DNA from 3 places in the Oerskovia gallyi genome. Region 3 is predicted to be linked to each of the others. Evidence: riboswitches for the same ligand, from Rfam matches in the RefSeq annotation. Region 3 holds a riboswitch; each other region holds the start of a gene.

Region 1 (3,266 bases), on a different contig from region 3:
AGGAAGACGACCGGACGCTCAGGGCTCAGCCCGGCCGCGGTGAGCTCCGCGACGAACGCCGGGTTCGGGCGGCCCGCGACGTCGACCCACTGGGTCAGGACGGGCTCGCGGCCCGTCGAGGACAGGTCGGGGACCCCGACGAAGCGCCACTCGGCGTCGGTGCGGACGTCCACGAGGACGGCGCTCGGGTCGTTCTGGAGAAGGGTCCACGCCTGCTGGGGCGTGATGTCGCCGGCGTACCCGTCGGCGGGACGGGCGTCGGGGACCGGGGCAGCGGTCGCGCGGTCGGGGGCACTCATGGTGATCCTCCATCGGTCGTGGCGGTAGCACCCTCGCCCGTCACCGGGGGGTTGCTGCGGCGTCATCGTGCCAAGTCACTCAGCCGCTCTGGATGGTTGCGTCGGATCGTACGCCACCGTGACCACGGAAAAGAACAGGTGTCTCGCAGGGTGGTCGGGCTAGGTTCTGCGCATGAGCCACCTCCCCGAACCCGACCGCGCGCCCGACCAGGCCGAGGAGCCCCTGGCCGGTGGGAACTCGACGACCGTGGTGCGGCGAGGCGACACCGTCCGCCGCACCGCAGGGCCCTGGACGCCCACGGTCCAGGCGCTCCTGCGGCACCTGCGCGCACAGGGCGTCGCCGAGGTGCCCGAGCCGCTCGGGACGGACGAGCAGGGGCGCGAGGTGCTGTCGTTCCTCCCCGGTGACGTCGGGAACTACCCGCTGCCACCGTGGGTCTGGGACGAGTCGGTGCTCCGGGACGCGGGCGCGCTGCTGCGGCGCGTGCACGACGCGAGCGTCGGGTTCCTCGACACAGGCGCCGCCGCCCTTGTCCCCGACGCTCCGCCGGCGGCCCCCACCTGGCAGACCGCACCGCACGAGCCTGCCGAGGTCGTGTGCCACAACGACGTCGCCCCGTACAACCTGGTCTTCCGTGACGGGGCCGTGGTCGGGCTCATCGACTTCGACACCGCGAGCCCCGGCCCCCGGATCTGGGACCTGGCCTACCTCGGCTACCGGCTCGCGCCCCTCGTGGCGGACGCGGGGGAGTCGGAGGGGAGCGACGTCGTCGGGCGGCTGGACCCGTTGGCGCGCCTCGACGCCCTGGTCCGCGCGTACGGGATGCCGTACTCGCGCCGGGAGGTCCTGACCGTCGTGGTCGCGCGGCTCGACGAGCTCGCGGCGTTCACGGACGAGCGTGCGGCCGCGACCGGACGCGACGACTTCCGGGAGCACGCGGCCATGTACCGCTCCGACGCGCAGCGGGTCGAGAGTCTCGCGACGGCGTCCGATTCGCCGGATCTGCCCACCTGACAGGTTGCCTCTGCTCATCATCCGAGACGCTGTGCCCACCGGTTGACACGCTCCGCGCGCCTCGACCATCCTGGACACCAGGTCATGAGTGCCAGCGCAAAACCCCGGTTTGCTGGCCGGCAACCCTCCTCCGCGGTGGGGTGCCCCGGGTGACGACCAGGTCCCTCTCTATCAGGAGGGGGGCAAGCGCGGAGGGGCCGGCACGGCGAACTCCGACGACCACCGGAGGACGTGCCATGAGCGCACATGCAGTCATCGAAGCCCCTACCTCGTGTGCCGTGCTGCCCGTCGTGGGCAGCGACACCCTGGTCCCCCTCGTCGACGGGCGCAGCGTCCCGTACGCGAACCTCGACGTCGCGGCCTCGGCACCGGCGCTCCAGGTCGTGGCCGACCGGGTCACCGAGGTCCTGCCGCTGTACGCGAGCGTGCACCGCGGCGCGGGCTACCTCTCCCAGGTGTCGACGGCCCTCTACGAGGCTGCGCGTCAGACCATCGGCGCGTTCGTGGGGGCGCGCGAGGACGACGTCACGATCGTCACGCGCAACACCACGGACTCCCTCAACCTCCTCGCGGGCTGCGTCCCGGCCCAGGCCGACGGCTCGCCGGGGCGGGTGCTCGTCCTCGACGTCGAGCACCACGCGAACCTCCTGCCCTGGCAGCGCACGGGGGGCGCCACGGTCCTGGTCGGCGGTGCGACCGTCGCCGAGACCCTGTCGGGCCTGCGCGCCGAGCTCTCGCGCTTCCCGTACGCGCTCGTCGCGATCACGGGGGCCTCGAACGTCACGGGCGAGTCGCTGCCCCTCGCCGAGGTCGTGGCCGCGGCGCACGACGCCGGCGCGCGCGTCCTGCTCGACGGCGCACAGCTCGTCCCGCACCGCGGCGTCTCGCTCGCCGCGAGCGACGTGGACTACGTCGCGTTCTCTGGGCACAAGACGTACGCGCCGTTCGGTGCGGGCGCGCTCGTGGGCCGCCGCGACTGGCTCGACACCGGCACGCCCTACCTCGCCGGCGGCGGCGCGGTGCGCAACGTGACGCTCGACGGCACCACGTGGCAGAGCGCCCCGGCGCGGCACGAGGCCGGGTCGCCCAACGTGATCGGCGCGGTCGCGCTCGCCTCCGCGTGCGACGCGCTCGCGGCCCTCGAGCCCGGCGTGCTCGTCGCGCACGAGACCGAGCTGCGGGCCCGCCTCGTCGAGGGCCTGGAGGCGATCGACGGCGTGCGCGTCGTGCGCGCCTGGGCCGACGCGGTCGACCCCGTGGGGGTCGTGACGTTCTCGGTCGACGGTTCCGACGCGGGGCTGGTCGCGGCCTACCTGTCGGCCGAGCACGGCATCGGCGTGCGCGACGGCCGCTTCTGCGCGCACCCGCTCCTGGCGCGGCTGGGCTTCCCGGCGGGGGCGATCCGGGCGTCGATCGGGGTCGGCACCACGGGTGAGGAGATCGACCGGCTCGTCTCCGCGCTGCGCACCTGGGTGAGCGAGGGGGCGAAGGCCCGGTACGAGGTCGTGGACGGCTGCTGGGTCGTGAGCGACGACCCGCGACCGCTCCTGCAGGTCGCGGGGCTCTCGGGCCTGTTCGCGACGGCCGCCGCGGGCAACATCACGGCCGCCGTGGGCTGCGGACCCGCCCCCGCCTGAGCACCCTCTGACCTGCGGAGACGCTGCCTGGAGCGCAACGTTCACCGGGGCGTCACCTCGCCGTTCACGAACGACCGTTCCGTGGTCTTGGCGGCGACGCCTGCGTGTGTTCTGATATGCGCTGTGCAGCACGATGTCCACCTTGAAGGCCACGGGTTCCGCCTCGAACCCCTGGCTGTCGCGCACGCCGGTGCGCTGGCCCAGATCGTCGATCCGTCGATGTGGGCAGGCATGAGTACGACCCTCCCCGAGGGGGAGGTCGGGATGGTGAACTTCATCGAGGACACCCGCGCCACGCGCGCGCTGACGGCGTTC
Region 2 (3,266 bases), on a different contig from region 3:
GGGCTCCCGATCCTCTCGTCGCGCTCGCTCTCCAGATCCGCCTCGGGCGGCTCGCCGACGAGCTGCGCGCGGTCGAGGCCGACCCGGACGTCTACGCCCGCGCCCACCACTACCTCGCCGCGCAGGGCGCGTACGACGCGCTGCTGCGCGAGGCGTGCCGGCTCAGCGGCCTCGACGTCGTGGCCGACCCGCTGCGCGCGGGCCTGCGCAGCGACGAGGACGAGCGGCTGCGCGAGGAGCTCGAGCTCAGCGCGCGCGGGTGGACCTGGTAGCCAGGCGGCACGGGTGAGGGGCCCGACGGCGGCGCGCTCCGCCGTCGGGCCCCTCACCCAGATCGTGGGCCTCAGAGGGCCGAGTGGTCCCCGATCCGGTGGTAGGACCGGTCGTGGTAGACGAGCGGCGTGGCGTCCGCCCGGGTCCCCGACGCGAGCGCGCGCAGCGAGACCAGGTAGCTGTCGCCCACGGGCGTGCGCTGGATGATGCGGCCGCGCACCCAGGACAGCGCGCCGTCGATCACGGGCTCCCCGGACGCGAGAGGAGCCCACCCGCCGGCTGCGAAGCGGTCGATCCCGCTCGTCGCGAACCGCGCGGACACGTCGTCCTGGTCGGCGCTGAGGAAGTTGACCGTGACCGTGCGGGCCGCGGAGATCGCGGGCCACGACGACGACGTCGACGCGAGCGAGAACGCGAGCAGCGGCGGCGCGGCCGAGACCGAGATGACCGACGTCGCCGTGAAGCCCACGGGCCGGCCCTCGTGCTCGAGCGCGATCACCGCGACGCCCGCGGGGTGCTGCCGGAACACCGCCTTGTAGGCGTCGGCGCTGAGCTGCGGCTCGTCCTGCTCGTGGAGCAGGGCCTCGAGCCCGGCGAGGCGCGCGACGTCGGAGCGGGTCGTGGGTTCGGCGGTCATCGGGTCACCTCGGCGAGCTCGGGGGCGGTCGCGTGGGTGGTCTCCTGCCCGACGGCGTCGCCCGCCGCCCGCAGCAGGGGACCTCCCGCGTGGCCGAGCCAGGCGTCGACGGCGCTCGTGAGGTCGGCCTCGCCCAGCCGGGAGTCCAGGAGGGTCAGCGTGCGTGCGGGGACCGTCGCGCCGAGCTCGACGAGGAGCGGGCGCAGGTGCACCTCGCCCGCGAGAGCGTGCGCGGGGTTGCCCGACACCACGACCGGGACGGCCACGACGCTGGCCAGCCCGTCCGGGCCGTAGAGGTCGAGGAACGCCTTGAGGAGGCCGGTGTACGAGCCCTTGTAGACGGGCGTCGCGACGACCAGGACCGCGGCGCCCGCGGCGGTCTCCCGCGCGGCGTCGGCGCGCGGGTGCTCGGGGGCGAGGATCTCGGTCGCGATCTCGGCGAGGTCGATCGTGGCCTGGTCGGGCCCGTTCACGTCAGGCCCGTTCACGTCGGCCGCGGCCAGGCCCAGGTGGTCGGCGACCCGGGCCGCGACCGTCCGGGCGGCGGCCAGGGTCCGCGAACCGGGACGGGGGTTGCCGACCAGGGTGACCAGGGCCGGTCGCGGGTGGTCGGTCTGCGTGGGGCGGGGGGCTGCAGGGTGCTGGGTCATCGCTTCCTCACTGTCGTCGTGCTGCACGCTTGCCGCGTCGTGCCGGCGCGGCCGGGTCATCTCCCGGAGCACCCCGTCGTGAAGGGGTTGCTGACCAGCGAGCCGGGGCTTCGCGCTGGTGCTCGTGACCTCTGGACAGGGGTATAGACCCGTGGGGGGCTTTCTGCACCGATCCGGTCGAGAATTCTCACGGGGTGGACGGAGGTTTCGTGCTGCGTGCTCTGGCACGTCACACGGTGTCGACCGACGCAGGGAGACCGGACCGTTGCCCCGGGCACGAGCAACGTCCCAGGTCGTGAGCCCGGCGTCTCCCAGAGTGGGACGGGAGTACGGCGCTGTTTACGAGTACGTAACCTGGTGCGGTTCAAAGCCCGCCCTGCCGAGGAGCACTCCATGGATAGTCGTCTGCAGTCCGTCTTCGACGAGGTCCTCGCCCGCAACCCTGGTGAGGTCGAGTTCCACCAGGCGGTTCGCGAGGTCTTCGACTCGCTCGGGCCGGTGCTCCAGAAGAACCCCCAGTACGTCGACGCGGCCGTGCTCGAGCGCATCTGCGAGCCCGAGCGCCAGATCATCTTCCGCGTGCCGTGGGTCGACGACCAGAACCACGTCCAGATCAACCGCGGCTTCCGCGTCGAGTTCAACTCGGCCCTCGGCCCGTTCAAGGGCGGTCTGCGCTTCCACCCGTCGGTGTACCTGGGAATCGTCAAGTTCCTCGGGTTCGAGCAGATCTTCAAGAACTCCCTCACGGGCATGCCCATCGGCGGCGGCAAGGGCGGCTCTGACTTCGACCCGCGCGGCAAGTCCGACGGCGAGGTCATGCGCTTCTGCCAGTCCTTCATGACCGAGCTCTACCGCCACATCGGCGAGTACACCGACGTCCCCGCGGGGGACATCGGCGTGGGAGGCCGCGAGATCGGCTACCTGTTCGGCCAGTACAAGCGCATCACGAACCGCTACGAGTCCGGCGTCCTCACGGGCAAGGGCATCAGCTGGGGCGGGTCGCTCGTGCGGACCGAGGCCACGGGCTACGGCACGGTGTTCTTCGCGGACCACATGCTGCGTACCAAGGGCCAGAGCTTCGACGGCCAGCGCGTCGTCGTCTCCGGATCGGGGAACGTCGCGACCTACGCGATCCAGAAGGCCCAGCAGCTCGGTGCGAACGTCGTGTCCTTCTCCGACTCCTCGGGCTACGTGGTGGACGAGGCAGGCGTGGACGTCGACCTGCTCCGCCAGATCAAGGAGGTCGAGCGCGGGCGCGTGGCCGACTACGTCGAGCGCCGCCCCGGCGCGCGCCTCGTGACGGGCGGCAGCATCTGGGACGTCCCCGCGACGGTCGCGCTGCCGTGCGCCACCCAGAACGAGCTGACCGAGCAGGACGCCAAGCAGCTCGTCGCGAACGGCGTCCTCGCGGTCGCGGAGGGCGCCAACATGCCCACGACCCCGGGCGCCGTCGCGCTCCTGCAGGACGCCGGCGTGCTGTTCGCACCCGGCAAGGCCGCGAACGCCGGCGGCGTCGCGACCTCGGCCCTCGAGATGCAGCAGAACGCCTCGCGCGACGCGTGGACGTTCGAGTACACCGAGGAGCGCCTCGCGCACATCATGGCGGGCATCCACGCGCGCTGCGAGGAGACCGCCGACGAGTACGGGACGCCGGGCAACTACGTCCTGGGTGCGAACATCGCGGGCTTCACCAAGGTCGCCGACGC
Region 3 (3,266 bases):
CCCCGCGCCCGGGCGGCACGGGCGCCCAGGGGGAGCGTCGTCGTCGTGCCCGGGCCGGCGGCATGCCGCCCACGCCGTCCCACCGTGAGGTGTCACACGGTGAAACGGCGCCCCGTCCGAGCGCCCGGCGCGGGATGATGAGCCCGTGAATGCGCTCTCCGCACGCTCCCAGGTCGCCACGGCCCACCGGGTCGTCGTCAAGATCGGCTCCTCGTCCCTCACCGGACCGGACGGGCACCTCAGCGTCCCGGCCCTGCACGCGCTCGTCGACGTGATCGCGGCCCGCCACGCGGCGGGCGGGCAGGTCGTGCTCGTGACGTCGGGGGCGATCGCCGCGGGGATCGGTCCGCTGGGCCTGAGCGCGCGACCGCGCGACCTCGCGACGGCCCAGGCCGCGGCCTCGGTGGGGCAGGGGCTCCTGGTCGCCCGCTACGCCCAGGCGTTCGCCGAGTACGGCATCCGCGTGGGCCAGGTGCTCCTCACGGCCGAGGACACCATCCGCCGCGGGCACTACCGCAACGCGCAGCGCTCGCTCGAGCGGCTCCTGGACCTGGGCATCGTGCCGGTCGTCAACGAGAACGACGCGGTCGCGACCGACGAGATCCGCTTCGGGGACAACGACCGTCTCGCGGCCCTGGTCTCGCACCTGGTGCGCGCCGACGCGATGGTCCTGCTGACCGACGTCGACGGCCTGTACGACGGCCCGCCCTCGCGCCCGGGCACGCAGCGCATCCGCGAGGTCCGGTCCGCGCTCGACCTCGAAGGCATCGAGGTCACGGGCCGGGGCAGCTCGATCGGGACCGGCGGCATGCTCACCAAGCTCGAGTCGGTGCGCATCGCGACGGGCTCGGGCATCCCGGTCGTCCTGACCAAGGCCGCGCACGCCGAGGGCGCGCTCGCGGGGCACGAGGTGGGGACCTGGTTCGCCGTGACGGGCAAGCGCACCACGCGCCGGCGCCTGTGGCTCGCGCACGCGGCCCGCACGCGCGGACGACTCGAGCTCGACGAGGGAGCGGTCGCCGCGGTGCTGGGCGGACGCGCGTCGCTGCTGCCCGCAGGCGTGGTCGGCGTCACGGGAGACTTCGACGCGGGCGACCCCGTCGAGCTCGTCGCCCCCGACGGGCGCGTGATCGCGCGCGGCCTCGTCGCGTTCGACTCGAGCGACATCCCGGACCTGCTCGGCCGTTCGACGCACGAGCTGCGCGACAAGCTCGGCGAGGGGTACGACCGCGAGATCGTGCACCGCGACGACCTCGTGCTCGTGGGGCGCAAGCGCAAGGCGTCCTGAGTCGTCTCACGGTGTGGGACGGTCTGCTCACCCCTTGACTCGGTGGCCTCGGGCGGCTTTCCTGTGCGCCAGGTGAAGAGCGCCAGCGCCAAGACCCGGCTCGCTGGCCAGCAACCCTTCGACGTGACGGGGTGCTCCGGGTGGTACCTGACCGCGACCCGTCGGGCGCGGTAAGCACACGGAGGAACGGGCGATGCGCGCACTCGGAACGCAACAGGGGCTCGACGGCAGGGGTGTCCGCTGCCTCGACGCGGGGACCCTCGTGCTCTGTTGTCGCTGACACGCGGCTGACCCCTCGCCGCTCCTGACGTGCGGCCGACATCCCGTCCCACCCTCGCCGTCCCCTGACGGCCCCCACCGCCGCTCACCGTGAGCCCGGCGTCGATCCGACGCACCCACGGTCCGTCGGCGACCCCTCAGCGCCCCGGCCGTGCCGGACCGACGGCGCGCACGACCGAAGGAGCACTGCTCGCATGTCCCTCTCGACCTGGCCCTCGGGCCCCGGCGGCCGCACGGCCCCGTCTCGCCGCGCGCTCGTCGCGGCCTCCCTCGCCGCGACGGCGCTCCTGCTCGGGGCGTGCGGCTCCGGTGGCGGCAGCACCGCGGACGGCGCGTCCCCCGGCCCGACGGCGGAGCCCGTCCCGGGCGGCAACCTCACCTTCGCGGTCACGGTCGACTCGCACTGCATCGACCCCCAGCAGGTCGGGAACAACGACGCGATCGCCTCGGCCCGCCAGACCGTGGCCTCGCTCACCGCGCAGGACCCGGACACGGGAGAGATCCTGCCGTGGCTCGCGGAGAGCTGGGAGGTCGACGCGGACGCCACGAGCTTCACGTTCACGCTCCGGGAGGGGCCGACGTTCGCCGACGGCACGCCGATCGACGCGGCCGCCGTCAAGACGAACTTCGACAAGATCGTCGAGCTCGGCGCGGCGGCCTCGCTCGGCTCTGCCTACCTCGTCGGGTACGAGGGAACCACGGTCGTGGACCCCCGCACCGTGCGGGTCGACTTCTCGGCACCCAGCGCGCAGTTCCTCCAGGCGTCCTCGACGTTCTCGCTCGGACTGCTCTCGCCCGCTTCCGCCGCGCTCAGCGTCGAGGACCGGTGCGCCGGGAAGTTCGTGGGCTCCGGGCCGTTCGCGGTGAGGTCCTACACGTTCGACCAGGAGGTCGTGCTCGAGAAGGTCGCCGGCTACGACTGGGCCTCCGGGGCCGACGACCACACCGGGGAGGCGTACCTCGACACCGTGACCGTGAAGTTCGTGCCCGAGGCCAGCGTGCGTACCGGCAGCCTGCTCTCGGGCCAGATCGACGCGACCGCGGCCATCAGCACGGTCGACCTGCCGCAGTTCGACGGCAACGGCTTCTGGCTCGCGTACCGGGCGAACCCGGGCGTCGTCTTCAACCTCTTCCCCAACGAGTCGCGACCGCTCGCCGCCGACCCGGCGGTGCGGCAGGCGATCAGCAAGGGCATCGACCGCGAGGAGATCGCCGCGACCCTGCTGACCCCGCAGGACGAGCCTGCGACGAGCGTGCTGTCGCACTCGACCCCGCTGTGGGCCGATGTCTCGGACGACCTCGCGTACGACCCGGACGGTGCGGAGGCGCTCCTCGACGACGCCGGCTGGGTCGAGGGCGCCGACGGTGTGCGGGTCAAGGACGGTCAGCGGCTGTCCACCACGGTCACGTTCTGGCAGGTGGCCGAGCCGCTCGAGCTCGTCCAGCAGCAGCTCGCGAAGATCGGCGTGGACCTCCAGCTCAAGCAGGTCACGGTCGCCGAGTCCACCGAGCTCAAGAAGTCCGGGGACTTCGACTTCGACTACTACAACCTGACGCGCTCGGACCCCGACGTGCTGCGCACGATCTTCTCGGCCAACGCGCGCAACATCAACAAGCGGGCACCCGAGGAGGTCGACGACCTGCTCGACCGCTCGGCCGCGTCGACGGACCCGGCCGAGCGGCAGGAGCTCGTGACCCA

The links. A riboswitch is a leader RNA that binds a small molecule or an ion and turns the genes downstream of it on or off. The one in region 3 is predicted to bind S-adenosylmethionine.
Region 1: another riboswitch for S-adenosylmethionine. It lies ahead of H9640_RS17045 (aminotransferase class V-fold PLP-dependent enzyme); the one in region 3 lies ahead of H9640_RS01175 (ABC transporter substrate-binding protein).
Region 2: another riboswitch for S-adenosylmethionine. It lies ahead of H9640_RS16840 (NADPH-dependent FMN reductase); the one in region 3 lies ahead of H9640_RS01175 (ABC transporter substrate-binding protein).

Annotation. Positions count from the first base shown of each region.
Region 1 is NZ_JACSQE010000015.1:90,056-93,321, reverse strand. Features, by position in the region: gene H9640_RS17055 (rhodanese-like domain-containing protein) at 1-299, opposite strand, end outside; SAM riboswitch class I at 306-398, opposite strand; gene H9640_RS17050 (phosphotransferase enzyme family protein) at 472-1,314, shown strand; SAM riboswitch class IV at 1,395-1,509, shown strand; gene H9640_RS17045 (aminotransferase class V-fold PLP-dependent enzyme) at 1,551-2,951, shown strand; gene H9640_RS17040 (GNAT family N-acetyltransferase) at 3,033-3,266, shown strand, end outside.
Region 2 is NZ_JACSQE010000015.1:42,302-45,567, reverse strand. Features, by position in the region: gene H9640_RS16850 (hypothetical protein) at 1-272, shown strand, start outside; gene H9640_RS16845 (flavin reductase family protein) at 344-910, opposite strand; gene H9640_RS16840 (NADPH-dependent FMN reductase) at 907-1,560, opposite strand; SAM riboswitch class IV at 1,581-1,690, opposite strand; gene gdhA (NADP-specific glutamate dehydrogenase) at 1,954-3,266, shown strand, end outside.
Region 3 is NZ_JACSQE010000001.1:260,995-264,260, forward strand. Features, by position in the region: gene proB (glutamate 5-kinase) at 146-1,288, shown strand; SAM riboswitch class IV at 1,360-1,471, shown strand; gene H9640_RS01175 (ABC transporter substrate-binding protein) at 1,762-3,266, shown strand, end outside.